One region of the Parazoarcus sp. PS-13 R2A genome, then DNA from elsewhere that is predicted to be linked to it. Evidence: riboswitches for the same ligand, from Rfam matches in the RefSeq annotation. Region 1 holds a riboswitch; each other region holds the start of a gene.
What was found. A riboswitch is a leader RNA that binds a small molecule or an ion and turns the genes downstream of it on or off. The one in region 1 is predicted to bind cobalamin.
Positions count from the first base shown of each region.

Region 2: another riboswitch for cobalamin. It lies ahead of AC22G6_RS16440 (energy-coupling factor ABC transporter permease); the one in region 1 lies ahead of AC22G6_RS01125 (TonB-dependent receptor domain-containing protein).
Region 3: another riboswitch for cobalamin. It lies ahead of AC22G6_RS09215 (cobaltochelatase subunit CobN); the one in region 1 lies ahead of AC22G6_RS01125 (TonB-dependent receptor domain-containing protein).

Region 1 covers NZ_JBYEXN010000001.1:233,954-239,929, reverse strand. The annotation lists gene AC22G6_RS01135 (ABC transporter ATP-binding protein) at 1-226, opposite strand, end outside; gene AC22G6_RS01130 (FecCD family ABC transporter permease) at 228-1,208, opposite strand; gene AC22G6_RS01125 (TonB-dependent receptor domain-containing protein) at 1,254-3,101, opposite strand; cobalamin riboswitch at 3,229-3,460, opposite strand; gene cobU (bifunctional adenosylcobinamide kinase/adenosylcobinamide-phosphate guanylyltransferase) at 3,529-4,077, shown strand; gene cobT (nicotinate-nucleotide--dimethylbenzimidazole phosphoribosyltransferase) at 4,131-5,168, shown strand; gene AC22G6_RS01110 (adenosylcobinamide-GDP ribazoletransferase) at 5,178-5,948, shown strand; gene cobC (alpha-ribazole phosphatase family protein) at 5,933-5,976, shown strand, end outside.
Region 2 covers NZ_JBYEXN010000019.1:23,762-29,737, reverse strand. The annotation lists gene AC22G6_RS16460 (cobalt-precorrin-5B (C(1))-methyltransferase) at 1-111, opposite strand, end outside; gene AC22G6_RS16455 (precorrin-8X methylmutase) at 119-799, opposite strand; gene AC22G6_RS16450 (sirohydrochlorin chelatase) at 822-1,721, opposite strand; gene cobM (precorrin-4 C(11)-methyltransferase) at 1,718-2,539, opposite strand; gene AC22G6_RS16440 (energy-coupling factor ABC transporter permease) at 2,544-3,170, opposite strand; cobalamin riboswitch at 3,361-3,586, opposite strand; gene bluB (5,6-dimethylbenzimidazole synthase) at 3,704-4,369, shown strand; gene AC22G6_RS16430 (DEAD/DEAH box helicase) at 4,443-5,976, opposite strand, start outside.
Region 3 covers NZ_JBYEXN010000008.1:19,223-25,198, forward strand. The annotation lists gene AC22G6_RS09210 (AMP-binding protein) at 1-1,865, opposite strand, end outside; cobalamin riboswitch at 2,101-2,357, shown strand; gene AC22G6_RS09215 (cobaltochelatase subunit CobN) at 2,476-5,976, shown strand, end outside.

The DNA.
Region 1 (5,976 bases):
GCGCGCCGCCAAGACGCACGGTGCCCACGCTGGGCGCGCGCAGTCCGGCCAGGGTATGCAGCAGCGTGGTCTTGCCCGCGCCATTGGGTCCGAGCAGCACCAGGCATTCGCCCATCGCCAGATTGAGGCTGAACTCGCAACACAGCCAGCGCTCGCCTGCCTGCAGCGCGAGCCGGTCGGCCTCGAGCAAGGGTGAAGCGGAAGCGGATGCGCCGGAAGTTTTCATGTCAGCGCGGATGGCGTGCAAGCAGGAACAGGAACACCGGCACGCCGATGAGTGCGGTCAGCACGCCCACCGGCAGTTGCTGCGGCGCCATCACCGTGCGTGCCAGCGTATCGGCCACGGTCAGCAGAATGCCGCCCGCCACGGCTGCGGTCGGCAACAGCACGCGCTGGTCGTTGCCCAGCGCGAGCCGCACCAGATGCGGCACGATCAGCCCGACGAAACCCACCGAGCCCACCTGCGTCACCGCCACCGCGGTCAGCAGCGAAGCCAGCACGTACAGCCCGAGGCGCAGGCGTTTGACGCTCACGCCGAGCGCATGTGCGGTCATCTCGCCTCGCGCGAGCACGTTGAGATCACGCGCAAACGGCAGCACCGCGAGCAGGCCGATCAGCAGCACGCCCAGTGCCGGCCACGGGTTGGACGCGCCACTGGCATCGCCCATCAACCAGAACAGCATCGACTGCACCCGTGTGTCCGGCGCCAGCGCCAGCATCAGCGTCACCGCCGCGCCACAGCCCGCGGCCACGATCACACCGGTCAGCAGCAGGCGCGTCTGCGTCCAGCTGCCGTCGCCGTGTGCAAGTCCGAACACCAGCAGCATGGCAATCAGGGCGCCGGCAAACGCGCCGCCATCGATCCAGATTGACGCCGCCCCCAGCGAAATCCCGGTCAGCGCACCAACCGCCGCGCCACCGGAAATGCCGAGGATGTAGGGATCAGCCAGCGGATTACGCAGCAAGACCTGCATCAGCGCCCCCGCCAGCGCGAGCAGGCCGCCACACACAAAGGTCGCCACCGCACGCGGCAGGCGAAGTTCGCGCACGACGCTGGCTGACATGCCGTCGGCACCGCCCAGGGCAGCAAGGACCTCGGCGGGCGCGATTGGCAAACTGCCCGCGATCAGCGCCCACCCCATGGTCAGCGCCGCGACCAGCACCAGCAGCAGCGCGACGACGAGCGGGCGGCGACGCCTGCCAGTCATCAGGCAGTCCCCGCCCTTGCGCAATGCCACGGCCTCCATCGGCTGTCAGTGCAGTGCGTAGCGCAGCGCAACGAAGGCATTCGCGCCCTTCGTGCCGTAGCCCTGAGCCAGTTCGTAGTCCCTGTCGAGGATGTTGTTTGCACGCAGCTCCACACTCCAGTCAGGCGCCAGCGCATAGTGAACGTATGCGTTGAGCAAGGAATATCCGGCCAGCCGTTTTGCCGACGTGTTGCTCGCCGTTGTGTCGAAGCGCCGCCCCTGCCCGGTCAGCTCCATCCCCCAGGTCCAGGCGCCCGTGCTGCGATCGATGGCCAGCGACGCGCTTTCCTTGGCCCGACGCCCAAGGTAATTGCCGCTATCCTTGTCCTTGGCCTCAAGAAAGTCCACGTTTGCACGCAGACGGTAGCCGTACACCATCGTCGTCAGTCCCAGTTCCACGCCTTCCAGCGTTGCGGTGGCGACGTTGTCCGCGATGCCGGAGCTCCAGTCGATCAGGTTCTTCACCCGGTTGTTGAAATAGGTCGCGCGCACGGAGGTCGCGCCACGCTCCCAGACCAGTCCGAACTCGCGATTGAGCGCCTCTTCCGGCTTGAGGTCGGCGTTTCCGCCAAAACAGCCGTAAGAGCCGAAACAAGCCAGCGGATAGTAGAGATCGTTGAAGGTCGGCGCCTTGAACGCGGTGCCGATACTGCCATGCACACGCCACTCAGGCAGGAACTGATAGCCGTATGCCGCCGATCCGGTGGTTTCTCCGCCGAATTGCGAGTCATCGTCGTGGCGGACATTGAACTGGACGTTGTGCTTGCCGAACTGGCCGCCCCAGCCGAGCACCAGCGAATTGGTGTTGCGCTGCGTCTTGGCATACGCGGTGGTCGTGCTCACGTTCTGCTCGAGGTACTCGTATGCGGCCAGCAGCGACCCGCCGGCCAGCGCGACATCGTTCTGCCAGGTGAACTGCGTTTGCGCCGTATCGAACTCGGATGTTGAGGTCGCGGTGGAGTGGTCATGCGAGGTGTCCGCGCTGTAGCCAACCCTGACCGTACTGGCCCAGTCGCCAGTGATCTGATTGCGCATGTAGACGCTCGCGGTATCGGTCTGCTTGTCCAGGTACGAGTCGTAGGCCTTGCCGGCGTCGTACCAGCTGCGGCCATCGGTATGAAACACGGACAGGCCGATCTCGTCGCGCTCACGAAAGCCCACCGTCAGCGATCCATTGACGTAGTTGTTACGGAAACCATCGTCGTCCTGATCCCTGCCTGCATAAGAGGTGGGCCGGGCATTGATGCCGTCGGTGCGGTCCTCGCCGACGACCAGGCTGTAACGCAGGCGATCCACACCGCCTGCGACCGCAGCCTCAAGAGAACGGCTGTTCTCGGTGCCGAAGCCGACACGAACCGACGGCTGAAATCCTTCCTTGCCCTTGCGGGTGAAGATCTGGATCACGCCGCCGATTGCGTCCGAACCGTACAGCGCACTCGCCGGCCCGCGCAGGATCTCGACACGATCGATCAGCGCCAGGGGAATCGTTTCCAGCGAGGGGGAGCCATTGGTCGCAGAACCGATTCGCATGCCGTCGATCAGCACCAGGGTGTGACCCGAGTTGGCACCGCGAATGTAGATGCTGCTGCTCGCGCCGGCACCGCCGTTGCTCACGACCTGAATGCCGGATCGCGCGGAGAGCAACTCGACGAGGCTTGAATTACCCGCTGCAGCGATGTCCTCGCGACTGATCACTTCGACAGTCGCGAGTGCCTCTGAGGCAATGACCGCTTGCCGGGTGGCCGTGACAACGACCTGATCGAGTTCGGAATCGCCATGCACGGTCTGCGCCTGGCCGAGTACGGGGTAAACGAGTGCGCACGCCGACGCGAGAATGGAAAGCTGGATTTTCATTGTAATGACTCCCTTCGCCACGGCCCGCGTCCCCGCATACCGTGACTGATTCGCACAAGGACATGCCGGGAGAGAACCGAAGAGAGCCGAAAATGCCGCACCCGTCGCTGCCACCCCGCAGCACATCCGCCATTTCGCATTCGGGCCGGTATCCGGGCTCATGAGCTGTCTGGAGCAAGATCCTCCTGACCCGACGCATCGCCTTCCCGGGCATGACCCAGTGGCTTCTCGAGGCGTCTTGCACTCACTTACCGTTGCGGGGGCAGCACAGGCATTGCACGCTTGCGGCGTGCGCACCTGTTTCCCGTTTAACCCTGTGGCGAGAGTCGCCGTCGGGCACCACGAACGCGTTGCCCCTTTCAGGGCAGAGGGGGCGGATGATACCGTGTCCGGCTATCTAGTGCACTGCAAAAAGCGAAGCATTCCAATGACCTGCGAACTCATTCTTGGCGGCGCCCGCTCCGGAAAAAGCCGCCACGCCGAACAACGCGCCCTCGACAGCGGCCTGCCGGTCACCGTGATTGCCACGGCGGAAGCCGGAGACGAGGAGATGGCCGCACGCATCCGCCGCCACCAGCTCGACCGCCCGCCGCACTTCCACACCGTCGAAGCGCCCGTCCGGCTCGCCGAAACCCTGAAGCAGGAGGCCGCCCCGGGCCGCTGCATCATCGTCGACTGCCTCACGCTGTGGCTGTCGAACCTGCTCATGGAAGCGGACACGCTGGTCTCTGCGCACAGTGCAGACACCCTGCCCCTGTTCAGCCGCGAACGCGACGCGCTGCTCGCCACCCTGCCCGAACTTCCCGGCACCATCGTGCTGGTCGCCAACGAGGTCGGGCTCGGTCTGGTGCCGGAACATCCGCTCGGGCGCCTGTTCCGCGACGAAGCCGGACGGCTCAATCAGGCCGTTGCCGAGCGCTGCCAGCGCGTCGTCTTCGTTGCCGCCGGCTTGCCGCTGGTGCTGAAGGGTGGCTGAAACAGCGTGCTAACATCCGCCGCGCTCATCCACACCCTGTTGCGATATCACCAATGAACTTCACCATCAGCGCGCCGGATCAGACGATCGCCCCCCGGCTGCAGCAATGCATCGACACCAAGACCAAGCCGCTGGGCGCACTCGGGCGCCTTGAAGCGCTCGCCCTGCAGATCGGCCTCGTACAGCAGACCGAGGCCCCCGTTCTGAACCAGCCGCACATCATGGTGTTTGCCGGCGATCACGGCGCGGCGCGCGCAGGCGTTTCGGCCTACCCGCAGGACGTGACCTGGCAGATGGTGGAAAACTTCCTCGCCGGCGGCGCCGCGATCAACGTCTTCAGCCGGCAGATGGGGCTCGGACTGACCGTGATCGACGCCGGCGTGAATCACGACTTCGGCAAGCGTCCCGGACTGATCGACGCCAAGATCGCGCCCGGCACCGACAACTTCATCGAGCGCCCGGCGATGTCCGCTGCACAGTGCGAAGCCGCCCTGGTCAAAGGCCGTGAGCTCGCCCACGCGCTGGCCGCAAACGGCTGCAACTGCGTGGGTTTTGGCGAGATGGGCATCGGCAATACCGCCGCTGCGTCGCTGCTGACCCACTGTCTTGTTGCCGGCGGCGAGCTCGCCACGGTGACCGGCCGCGGCACCGGACTCGACGACGCAGGACTTGCGCGCAAGCAGGCACTGCTCAAGCAGGCACTCACGCGCGGTGGCCGCCAGCGCGACCCGCTGGTCGCCCTGGTGCAATACGGCGGTTTCGAGATCGCGATGATGGTCGGAGCGATGCTTGGCGCGGCCGAGAAGCGCATGGTGCTGCTGATCGACGGCTTCATCGTGACCTCGGCGCTGCTCGTGGCCCATGCGGTTGCGCCGGCAGTCCTGCCCTACTGCGTGTTCGCGCACCGTTCGAAGGAACCTGGGCACACGCTGCAACTTGAGCACCTCGGCGTCGAGCCGCTGATGGAACTCGATCTGCGCCTCGGCGAGGGTACTGGCGCTGCGCTGGCCTACCCGCTGGTGCAGGCGGCAGTGAACTTCCTCGACGAAATGGCGAGCTTCGAGTCGGCCGGCGTCAGCGCGCAGGACTGACCCCCGTTGATGCGCTACCAGCTCGAACTCTTCTTCACCGCACTCGGCTTCTTCACGCGCCTGCCGGTCCCGGCCTGGGTGCCGTGGTCCACCGAGCGCCTGAATCATGCTGCACGCTACTTCCCGCTGGTGGGCTGGGTCGTGGGCATGATCGGGGCAGGCAGCTATCTGATCTTCACCCTGGCACTCCCGCCCGCGCTCGCCGTGATTCTGTCGATGGCGGTCACGGTTCGTGCCACCGGCGCCTTCCACGAGGACGGCTGGGCCGACACCTGCGATGGCCTCGGCGGCGGCTGGGAGAAGGCTCAGGTACTGACGATCATGAAGGATTCGCGCATCGGCAGTTACGGCACCGTCGGCATGGTACTGATGCTGCTCGCCAAGGCTGCCGCCCTGTTCGAGCTCGGCGCCCACGGCTTGTCAGGTGTCGCTGCAGCCATGCTGGTCGCACACCCGCTGTCGCGCCTGTGCGCGACCAGCCTGATCCACCGCCTGCCCTACGTGCGCGAGGACGAGAGCGCGAAGTCGAAGCCGCTTGCCCGCCGCATGAACGGTGCGGAACTCCTGATCGCAGCCGGCTTCGGCCTGCTTCCGCTGATACTCCTTGGCCCGCTAGAGGCCTTGTGCGCCGTGGCTGCGGTGACGCTCGTCACCCTGTGGGCCGCACGCATGTTCGTGCGCCGGCTCGGCGGTTACACCGGCGACCTCCTCGGCGCCACCCAGCAAGTCACCGAGCTTGCCTGCTACCTTGGCATCCTGAGCGCATGGAACTTCATCTGATCCGCCACCCCCGGCCCGACGTCGCACC
Region 2 (5,976 bases), on a different contig from region 1:
CGTGGCTGCGGCCGCGGCATTGGCGCCGGTCGAGAAGCCGGTGCGGTTGCCGCGGTCGCGCTTGGGATCACCCTTGCGAACCTTCTCGGGGAGCGTGTGACCGGCTGCCATGGCGTGTTCAGGCTTGCGCGGGCTGCAGCTGGCGTGCTTCGGCCAGTCCGAGCAGTGCATGCAGTGCCGCGACCACCAGCGTCGAGCCCCCCTTGCGCCCGCGGATCACGATCCACGGCACTTCGGTGAGCCCGGCCATCAGGTCCTTGGATTCGGCGGCGGAGACAAAACCGACCGGCATGCCGACGACCAGCGCCGGGCGTGCGCCTTCTTCGCGGATCAGGCGCACGATCTCGATCAGCGCGGTGGGCGCGTTGCCGATGCCGACCAGCGCACCGTCTAGCAGGCCTTGCCGGTGCGCCTTGCGCATCGCCTGCACCGCACGCGTCGTGTTCTCCGCCTTGGCGAGCTCGATGACGTCAGCGTCGGAGATGAACTGGTGGGCATGCATGCCGAAGTGCGCCAGTCGTGACGCCGACAGGCCGACACAGATCATCTCGACATCGGCCACGATCGCCGCTCCGCCCCTCAGGATGGCGGCCAGCCCCGCCTCGACCGCAGCAGGATGAAAGTCGGTGAGGCCGTTGAAGTCGAAGTCGGCATTGGCGTGAATCATGCGGCGCACGATGGGCCATTGCTCGGGGCGATAGTCGTGCCGGACGACCTCGGCGTCGATGACGGCAAAGGAATCATGCTCGATGGCACGACCCGCGGCGGTGAGCTGCTCGGTAACGGTGTTGGTGGTCATGGTCGAGTTCCGGACGCTGAGCTCAGGCGGGTGCATGGTCGTGGTGGTGTTCATGAGCGTGACCCTGCGAATGCGCGGCATGCACTTGGGTGTGGCTGTGGTCGTGCAGATGTTCGGCTTCAGCGGCGAGGCGATACTTGCAGCCGTCGCATTCGAGCAGGCCGCCTTCTGCGGCGCCCGACTCGCCGATGCGGCTGTCGAGCAGGTCGAAGATGCCCTTGTCGAAGCCGAAATGGGTGCCGAGGGCAAAGGCAATGTGCGGAAACTGGGCTTGCAGGCGTTCGGTCTGGGCCTTGATGCGGTCCATCAGCACGCCGCTGAAGAGATACACCGGCACGATGCAGATCTGCATCATGCCAAGGCGGATCTGGCGCTGAACCACGGTTTCGAGCCGCGGCCAGGTGATGCTGGTGAAGGCGAGGTCGACCAGATCGTGGTCGTAGTCTTCGAACACCCAGCGCGTCATGCGGGCAAGCTCGCCATTGGCACCGGCATCGGACGAGCCGCGGCCAAGCAGGATGACGCCGGTGGTGCGCGGGTCCGGGGTGGCGAGCTGGTGCAGCAGGCGGTCGAGCTGGCCCTTGAGCACGGCGAGCATCTCGCGGCCCATGCCCAGGTGGCGGGTGCACACGAAGTCCACCTCAGAATGGCGGGCGCGGGCACGCGATACTGCCGCCGGCAGTTCCATCTTCACATGGCCCGCTGCGTTGAGAATGAAGGGTACGACGGTGACCCGGCGTGCGTTCCGGGCGGCGCGGTCCAGGCCCTCGTCGAGCAGGACTTCCGCATGTTCGATGAAGCAGGCTTCGATGCGCCAGCCCGGGTGGCGCGCCTGCCACTGGGTGGCGAACTGCAGGATCTCGCGGTTGCCTTCGCGATTGCGCGAACCATGGCCGACGAGGAGGATGGTGTGATCGTTCATGACGGAATCTCGGTGGTTGCGCTTTCCGTGCCGTCGTCCTGCATCAGGGTGGCCTTGCGGAAACGGTGTGAAAAACCGGGGTCGTAGAGTTTGGAGCGGGCGATACCGGCCCAGTCGCGCGCGCCCAGCGCGGGGCTGGCGATGATCATGGCCTGCGAGGCGATCTTCTCGTCCTGGCAGCGACGCTTGATGTCGGCGAGCGTGCCGCGCACGATCTTCTCGGCGCCGGGCCAGCTGGCCTTCTGCACCACAACGATGGGTGCGTCCTCGGACCATCCGGCACTGCGCAACGCACGCTGGACCTCATGCAGCAGCGTGATCGACAGAAAGATGCACAAGGTGCTGCGGTGCGCTGCCAGCGCCTCGAGCTCTTCGCCCGCAGGCATCGGCGTGCGCCCGGCAACGCGGGTGAGAATTACGGTTTGCGTGACTTCAGGCAGGGTCAGGGTTTCGCCTGCCGCAGCCGCGGCGGCCATCGCCGAAGATACGCCCGGCACGACCTTCCACTGCACGCCGGCGGCGTCGAGCGGGCGGGTCATCTCCGCCAGCGCCCCATACAGCCCGGGGTCGCCGGTCTGCAGGCGCACCACCGTTGCATGACGGGCGCAGGCGTCGAGCAGCCATGCGCTCATCTCCTCCAGCGTCATGTCCTTGGAGTCGCGAATCTCGCAACCCGGTGGGGCAAAGCGCGTGGCAGCCTGGTCGACCAGCGACCCGGCAAAAAGGATTGCGCCCGCCTCTTCGAGCAGCCCGCGACCCTTGACCGTGATCAGGTCGGGGTCGCCGGGGCCGGCGCCGACGAACCAGATGACGCCCATGTGCTCAGCCTGCCCGCAGGGTGGTGCACAGCTTCATCGCCGGGCTGGCGGCATAGGGCTGCAGCAGGCGGATCAGGCTGAAGGTGATCAGCGGTTCGAGAACGACCAGCGGAGCATAGGCAATCGCGAAGGCAGCCCAGTCGGCAAGCGGCGTGGCCACTTCGCCAATGGTGAGCCAGAATCCGACCATCGACGTCACGCCGGCGTAGAACACGGCGTCGAGCTTCATGATGTTGCGCAGCCTGAGGCTGTCGAAGCGCTTGCCGACGGTGTGGTGCACCAGCATCAGTGGCACCGCGAGCGACAGGGTGTTGATACCGAGATGGACAAGATCGGTGGGTTCGAAGAACAGCCCCTGCAAGGCCAGACCGATGCCGAAACCAAGCAGCGTGGGCACGAATCCGAGGATCAGGTACATCGGCATCGCGCCGAGGAAATGCAGTTCGGACGGACCGACGGCAAGGTGAAAGCTCTGCATGAACACCGAAAAGAACAGCGCGGCGAGCAGCGAGCGCAGGATCAGTTGCGGTTGCCGCAGCAGCGGCAGGGCGTGACTGGCAAGCAGTCCGGTGGCTGCGATGTTGGCGGCAGCGATTTTGGCGGTGGAAACGTAACCCGGTTCGATATGCATGAAGAACTCCCCTCGTGTGCTTGGCTGGCGACCTGAAGCCGGGGAGGCAGGCGAAAGCGCGCATGGGCAGTCCATGAACGTGCGAACGGCTACGCAAAACGAATATCGAATGCGGCTGGCATGGAGGCGCACGAAGAAAATACGGCCGCGACCAAGCAGTCGGATCGAACCCTCACCCCGGGATTCACATCTCTTTCATCTCGATCGGGCCGGTCTTCTGGCTCACCATCTTCCTCATCCGCCGACCTTCCCGGGAAGAAACCCAGTGGTCATCTGTGTTGCAGCGGATTCGTCAGGCTTACAGCAGCGGGGGCTGCGCCGGAGTGGCTGAGCGCATGTGCGATCAGCGTCACCGGACTTCCCGTTTCACCCGTCATAAGACTTTATGACAAGGCACCCGGATCGAATGTGGGGCGGAGCTTAGTCGAGGTTCATGGGTATTTGCAAGCTGTCCTTACGGCAAGCGGGTGGAAGGAAGGTGTGTGGCCACCGGTGCGCTACACTGCAGCCCTGCTTGCCGGAGTCCTGATTTCATGCCTTCAAACACTGCTTCGCTCGCCTTCTCTAGCGCGGAGATCGCTGCCGTTTATCGCGTGATCGCCGAACGTCGTGACATGCGCCACTTCCTGCCGGATGCAGTCGATCCTGAGGTCCTGCGGCGACTGCTGTGGGCTGCCCACCATGCACCGAGTGTCGGTTACATGCAGCCCTGGCGCTTCATCCGCATCACCGACCCCGCCTTGCGCGAGCGCATGCACGCGCTGGTGGAGGAAGAGCGGATTGCCACTGCCGAGGCGCTTGGCGAGCGTGCGGAAGACTTCATGAAGCTCAAGGTCGAAGGCGTGCTCGACGCCGGCGAGGTGCTGGTGGTCGCCCTTGCCGAAGGGCGCGAGAAGCATGTGTTCGGGCGCCGGACCTTGCCCGAAATGGACCTGGCCTCGGTGGCCTGTGCGATTCAGAACATGTGGCTGGCGGCGCGCGCAGAGGGGCTTGGCATGGGCTGGGTGTCGATCTTCGATCCGGACAAGCTTGCGACGCTGCTGTCCATGCCCGAAGGCGCCTGCCCGGTTGCGGTGCTGTGTATCGGCCACGTCGAGGCCTTTTACCCGAAGCCGATGCTGGAGATCGAGAAATGGGCCGAGCGCATGCCGATCGAGGACGTATTGTCCGAGAACGTGTGGCCATCTTCGGCTGATTGAATACTCTCGTGCCAAAAAAAGAAGGCCACCTTGCGGTGGCCTTCTTCACGTGTCGTGCAGCGCGGATCAATGATCAGCGATTGCCGTTCCCCGTTCTGGCGGAGAACAGCGCTGCGCGCGGTGCGGTATTGCGGCGGTCGGACGGCTGCGGCGCGCGATTGCCATTCACTTCACTGCGGCCACGGTTGCCCGCATGGTTGCCGTTGGGTTCGGCGCGACTGGGGGCGGCGCGATTGCCGTCCACTTCACCGGCCTGGCGCGGCGCGGGACGGGCACGATTGCCGTCCGCCTCGGGGCGGGCGCGCTGCGGGCCACGGCTGCCGGGCTGGCCACCGTTTGCGGGACCACGGCCGCCGGGACGATCGCTGCGTCCGGCGGGCGCGCTGCTTCTGCGCTGTTCGTTGTTGTTACGACCGCCACCGCCACCGCGGCGCTGCATCGGATCGCGGCGCTGATCTTCGTCATGAGACTGCTCTGCCGTGGCGCTGGGCACGAAGCCTTCGGCCGTGGCACGGTCGACCTTGCGGTGCATCAGGCGTTCGATTGCGGTCAGCAGCTTGAGCTCTTCGCGGTCGACCAGCGAAATCGCGTGGCCGGCAGCGCCGGCACGGCCGGTGCGGCCGATGCGGTGCACGTAGTCTTCAGGCACGTTCGGCAGTTCGAAGTTCACCACCTGGGGCAGCTGGTCGATGTCGAGGCCGCGAGCGGCGATATCGGTGGCAACCAGGACCGGCAGCGATCCGTCCTTGAACTGTGCCAGCGCACGGGTACGTGCAGCCTGGCTCTTGTTACCGTGAATTGCCGATGACTCGATGCCGTGCTTGGTCAGGTATTCGGCCAGCTTGTTGGCGCCGTGTTTGGTGCGGGTGAACACGAGCGCCTGGAACCACTGGCGCTCCTTGATCAGCCACGCCAGCAGTTCGCGCTTCTGCTTCTGCCCGATCATGTAGGCAGCCTGCTCGACGCGCTCGGCGGTGGTGTTGCGCGCAGCAACTTCGACGCAGCCGGGCTTGTGCAGCAGGCCGTTGGCCAGCTCACGAATCTCGTCGGAGAAGGTGGCCGAGAACAGCAGGTTCTGGCGCTTCTTCGGCAGCAGTGCGAGCACCTTGCGGATGTCGCGGATGAAGCCCATGTCGAGCATGCGGTCGGCTTCATCCAGGATCAAAATCTCGACGCCGGACAGGTCCAGCGTGCGCTGATTGACGTGATCGAGCAGGCGGCCGGGCGTGGCCACCAGGATGTCGACCCGTTTCTTGAGGGCTGAAATCTGCGGATTGATGTTGACTCCGCCGAACATCACCATCGAGGTCAGCGGCAGGTGCTTGCCGTATGTCTTGACCGATTCCTCGACCTGGGCAGCCAGTTCGCGGGTGGGCGTGAGAATGAGGCAGCGCGGGCGGCCGTTGGGGTGCGGATGTACATGCGTCTGCGACAGCAGATGCAGCACCGGAAGGGTGAAGCCGGCGGTCTTGCCGGTGCCGGTCTGCGCTGCGGCGAGCAGGTCGCCACCGGCGAGCACCTGCGGAATGGCCTGGGCCTGGATCGGCGTCGGCGTGGTGTAGCCGGCTTCCGAAATGGCGCGCAGCAAGGGTTCTGCCAGTCCGAGA
Region 3 (5,976 bases), on a different contig from region 1:
GCGGCGGCGACAATCCTGCGCTCAAGTGCCTGTCGGGCAGCGGCATCCTGCTCACGGGTTTCTGCGACGACGACCAGCTGTTCGCCGCCGTGCCGGGCGTCGGCAGCACCGAAGACCGCCACGCAGCCCTTGCGCACCCCCGGCAGCTCGCCGATCGCATGCTCGAGGTCGTACGGATAGAAATTACGCCCGCCGCGAATGATCATGTCCTTGGCACGGCCGGTGAAGTACACCTCGCCATCGGCGAGATACGCGTAGTCGCCTGTCACCAGCCAGCCATCGTGAAACAGGCCTGCAGTGGCATCGGGATTGCGGAAATAGCCTCGCGTCGCCGACGGGCCGCGGAACTCGAGACTGCCGACGACACGTTCGGGCAGCTCGCTGCCGGCATCGTCGACGATCCGCAGTTCGTGCTCCGGCAGCGCTGAGCCGCAGGACACGAAGTGCATCGCCGATGCATCGTCGGCTGCCGCGCCTTCGGCAACTCCATTGCGTGTCAGGGCTTCGCGCCCGACCGCATCGATGCGCGCCCCGCGCCCCGGAGGCGATACGGTGAGACCGACCGAACACTCGGCGAGCCCATAGACGGGGGCGAGCGCTTCCGGCCGCAATCCGTAGGCGCCAAACGCCTCGCGAAAGCGCTCCAGCGTGGCGGGACTGATCGGTTCGGCGCCGTTGGCCGCGAAGCGCCAGGACGACAGGTCGAGCCCGTCCAGCGGCTGCCCGGCGAGACGCTTGACGCACAGATCGAAGGCGAAGTTCGGGGCCGCGGTGACCGTACCGCGGTGACGATGGATCGCCCACAGCCAGCGCTCGGGGCGGGCAAGGAAATCCAGCGGCGACATCAGCACCAGCGGATAGGCGTGATACACGCTGCCCAGCCAGGCGCCGATCAGCCCCATGTCGTGGTAGAGCGGCAGCCAGCTCACCGCAACATCGGTCGAGCTCAGCCCGACCCCACGCCCCCAGGCGCGGATGTTGGCGAGCAGGTTGGCGTGGGTGAGCATCACGCCCTTCGGATCGCCGGTCGAGCCCGAGGTGTATTGCAGCAGTGCCAGGTCATCCGCACCGGCCGGCACGCGCAGCAGCGGTGCCGCATCGAGCTCGCCGGGCGTGAGCACCTTGTACAGCGTCGGGCACAGCCCGGTCAGCATCTGCGCCAGCGGACGCACACGGTCGAAGGTAATCATCACCCGCGCTTCACAGTTGCGCAGAATGCCGGCCTGGCGGCGCAGGTGATCCTCGAGTTGTGCAGGGCGTGCCGGCGGATAGATCGGCACCGGCACCGCGCCGGCCATCAGCACGCCATAGAAGCTGCACAGAAAATCCAGCCCGGTCGGCAGCATCAGCGCAACCGCGTGCCCGGGCTGTACCCCCGCCTGCGCCAGCGCCCCGGCAACCCGCGCCGCCGCATCGGCGAGCTGTCGGTAGCTCAGGGTCTCGGTTTCGTCCTCGCTGCGGTAGAAGGTGACGTGGATACGTTCGGGGTGGCGCGCAACATGCCAGTTCAGCACCTCGACCAGCGTCGATGCGTCCTCCGGACTGCCTGCAGTCTGTTCGGGCGTCGCCAGCGCCACCTCGCCGGTCCGCGCCGCCGGCACCGGGCGGTGCCCGGCGACTTCGAGCGCAGCCAGCAGCTGACGCGGCGTTTCCACCCTCCCCAGCGTGTCGTCCGGAAGTCGAACATCGAAGCTGCGTTCGACACGCGCGAGGAGCTCGACCCGCGCCAGACTGTCGAGGCCCAGGTCGCGGTCGAACTGGCTGTCGAGGCCGGCACGCAACAGCGCCCCCGGCTGGAGCTCACGGATGACCGTATCGACCAGGCTCAACAAGGCATGGCCATCGTGCTGCGGGTCGGGTTTCAAGAATTTCTCCATGCGTGCGTACCTGCAGACCTCCCCTGATAAAGGCTTGAGCCGCGCCGCCAGCGCGTGCCCCGTCATGCGGACAAGCTGCGGCACCTGCCGCCCCCACCCTGACTACGATGCTCAACACGCATGAAGATTCCCCGTGTGCCACCACAGCGAGGACGCTGCAGAAGCTCGCGCACTGTTCAAGGAGAATCCCGCTGTCCTTGACTCGTCATTCGAAGTTGTTAAGCTTGCGGCCTGTTTTTCAGGTGCCTGAACGCAAATCCATTGCGTTCGGGGTAAACGGGAAACGGGTGCGCTCTTCGAGCAATGCCCGTACTGCCCCCGCAACGGTAAGCAGATTCATCCCTTCGGCCGTGCCTCCCGGCATCGGCAGCCACTGCGCAGATCGCGTTCAACGCGGCGTGGGAAGGCGAAGGGGTTTTGTCGAACCCTGGTGTTCGGCAATCTGCGAGTCCGGAGACCGGCCTGGAATCGAGAGAAATAGGCAGTGGCGGGGTGCCACACAGGTTTCGTTTTCTGTTCTGTCCGCCCCTTCCCCCCGGCTGTTTCACGTGATCAATTGCAAGCCGCGAGCGGGCGCGCCGCGGCAGGACACCATTTCATGCCTGAACTGTTACGCCCTTCCCGCTGGCCGGGACTTGGGGCCATGCTGTGCCTTTTCTCGCTGCTGTTCGCGCAACCTCTGCAGGCCGCCGACCGCAGTGTGCTGAGCATCGTGTCGGACCGCTCCGCACCCACGCTGGTCGCCGGCGCGCACGAACTCCTGAGCGCGCGCAAGGGCCAGGTCATCCACATCCGCAGCGTCAGCCAGCTGGCAGAAATGGACGACAGGCAGCTGCAGGCCCTGATCGCGGAGCATCAGGCCGTGCTGATGATCGCGGTGTTCGGCGAGCCCGTCGAGCGCCTGTTGAACATGCCTTACCCGCACGGGCAGACGCGCATGGTGCTGCACAGCGACCGGCGCCTGCTGCCGCTGCAGCACGACCGCAATGGCAGCATCTTCGCCAAGGACATCCCCGAAGCGATCGTCAGCGAGAAGGCGGCCCTGAGCGGCACCGATGAGCTGTCCCGGCTCAAGGCCGCGCAGCCGCGCCATGCCGACTGGCTGCAGGCACGCGCGTACTGGGTGAATCGTTCGGTGGACAACGCCGCCAGCCTGCTCGACCTGGTTGCCAGTGGCGGTGTGCGACAGAAACCCGTCACCCTTGTGCCGGCCGTGCGCACCGCCCTGCATGACAAGGGTGGCGTGCGCTGGATGGATGCAGCGGAACTGGGCCGGCAGATCGACCTGAACCGCCGCACCCTGTGGATTCTGGATCACGACACTGGCGATCTGGCAGGCGAATGGGCGCTGCATCAGCAGCTGTGTGCGGCGCAGGACTGGCAATGCGTGTCGGTACTGGCGGCCTGGGGGCCACCGAGCGTGAGCGCGGTCGACACCATCGCGGCGCTGACGGCGAAGCAGCGCGGCGCAAGCGCGATCGTCGCGGTGCAGGATTTCGTCATCGGCGGCGGCGAAGGCCGCGAAACGGTGAGCGCGGCACTGGAAAAGCTCGATGTGCCGGTTCTCAAGGCGCTGCGCATGAGCGAATGGTCCGAGGCCGACTGGCAGCTGTCTGATCAGGGCATTCCGCGCGACGCGATCCACTACCGTCTCGCCATGCCCGAACTGCAGGGCGTGAGCCAGCCTCAGGTGGTGGCACTGGCCGAACCCGCCCAGCTCGACCCGCTGACCGGCGCGCAGGTCTCGCGCAGTAAGCCTGTGGTGCCCGAGATCGAGCGCCAGGCGCGGCGCCTCAACAACTGGCTGCGGCTGCAGGAAAAGAAGAACGCCGACAAGCGCATCGCCATCGTCTATTACAACCATCCGCCCGGCCGCCACAACATTGGCGCCGACAACCTCAACGTGCCCGAGAGCCTGCTCGACATGCTGCGCAGCCTGAAGGCCGCCGGCTACAAGACCGGCGACCTGCCCGCCGACGGCAAGGCCCTGCTCGACCTGCTTCAGGCCAGCGGCGTGAACCTGCCCGAAGACCGGGAGGCGCTGCAGGACATGTCGAAGCGGGTGCAGACCCTGGCGGCGGCCGACTACGAGTCGTGGTTCAAGACCCTGCCCGCCAGCGTTCAGGCTGAGATGGTGAATGGCCCCCTCGGCGCACTGCAGCAACTGATGCAGGATCAGACGGCGTCGATTGCGGGGGTCGAGTCGATGAGCGAACGTCTGGCGCGAATCGGCCTGCTCAGGCAGCGCATGGAGAGCACCGTCAGCGACCTGCAGCACGCGCTCGACGGCCTGCGGCACAAGGGCCGCCCGCGTGCGCTCGATCTGCTCGCACAGCTCGAAGTGGCCTATCGCAACGCCCTCGATGCGCTGGCCAGGGGCGAGGCACCGCAATGGCAGGCGAGCCAGCAGCTTGCACAGGCACTGATCGCAATGCAGATCGAGGGCATTCGCGGCTGGGGCGCTGCGCCCGGCAGGGTGATGGTGTGGGAGGGCCGGCAACTCATCCCCGGCGTGCGTTTCGGCAATGTCTTTCTCGGGCCGCAACCTCCGCGCGGCTGGGAGCTGAACGAAGAGTTGCTGCACGCCAACATGTCCTTCCCGCCGCCGCACCAGTACCTCGGCTTCTACCATTACCTGCAATCGGTATTCAAGGCCGACGCGCTGGTGCATGTGGGCCGCCACTCGACCTATGAGTTCCTGCCCAAGCGCAGCGCGGGCCTGAGCGAGAGCGACTACCCGAGCCTGGTCGCGGGCGACCTGCCCGGCATCTATCCCTACATCGTCGACGGCGTGGGCGAAGGCATTCAGGCCAAGCGCCGCGGGCTCGCCGTAATGGTGGACCACCTCACGCCGCCGCTGGCGATCACCGAGCTGTACGACGACCTGCTCGAACTGCGACAGCTGATCGAGAGCGCCGAAGCTGCCACCGACGGCTACACCCGCAGCGAGGCGGTGCAGACGCTGCGCCGCAAGATCGACAGCATGGGCCTGCGCGAGGAGCTGACCGCCAGCATGGACGAGGAACTCAAGGTGCGCGGCATCGGCTTCGACGACATCGACGAGGCGCTGCTGCTGCACGAGGTCGGCCACTACCTGACCAAGCTGCAGGAAGATTTCATGCCCCTCGGCCTGCATGTGTTCGGCCGCGGCTGGTCGCGCGATGCGATCGACACCATGATGAAGTCCATGCTCGACGGTGGCGCGCCCGACAGCGCCGAGGCAAGGCGCTGGCGCGCGCAGCTGCAGGCCTCGCCCAAGGCCGAGATGGCCGCGCTCATCAGGGGGCTGGATGGCGGATTCGTCGCACCCGGCAAGGGCAACGATCCGATCCGCACGCCCGAGGCGCTGCCGACCGGGCGCAACTTCTATGCACTCGACGGCAGCCTGCTGCCCACCAAGCTCGCGTACGAAACCGGTTCGACGCTTGCCGGCCAGGTGCTCTCCGGCGAGACCGGCGTGGCCGCCTACACCAAGGAAGTGGCGGCGAACAAACAGGGCGTGATCCTGTGGGCCTCGGACGCGGTGCGCGACGAAGGCGCGATGATCGCGTTCGGCATGAAGCTGCTCGGCGTGCGTCCGGTGTGGAACAGCCGCGGCATCGTCAAGGGGCTTGAGCGCCTGCCACTGGGCAAGGACCAGCCGAAACGCTACGACGTCGTGTTCACCACGTCGGGCCTGTTCCGCGATCTTTACGGCCAGCACATGTTGCTGCTGGACAAGGCCGGCCTGCTGGCGCTCGACGCCAGCCGCGACCGCATCGTCAGGGACTACCCCGCGCTGGCGCTGGCGCTCAAGGAAGCGCTGAAGCCGCTGGGCGAATGGCAACGCGGCGGCGACGAAGCGCTGGAACTGAACCAGGTTGCCAACAACTGGGTGGACCAGGCGCGCAAGCTGCTCGCGAAAACCCCCGGCATGTCCGCCGCCCAGCTCGGCCGCAGCGCCAGCGTGCGGGTGTTCGGCATCACCCCCGGCGCCTACGGGGCGGGCATCAACCGCATGGTCGAGCGCTCCGGTTCGTGGCAGGACCGCAGCGAACTCGCGCAGGTCTTCATCAAGCGCATGGGCCATGCCTATGGTGCCGGCCTGCAGGGCGAAGCC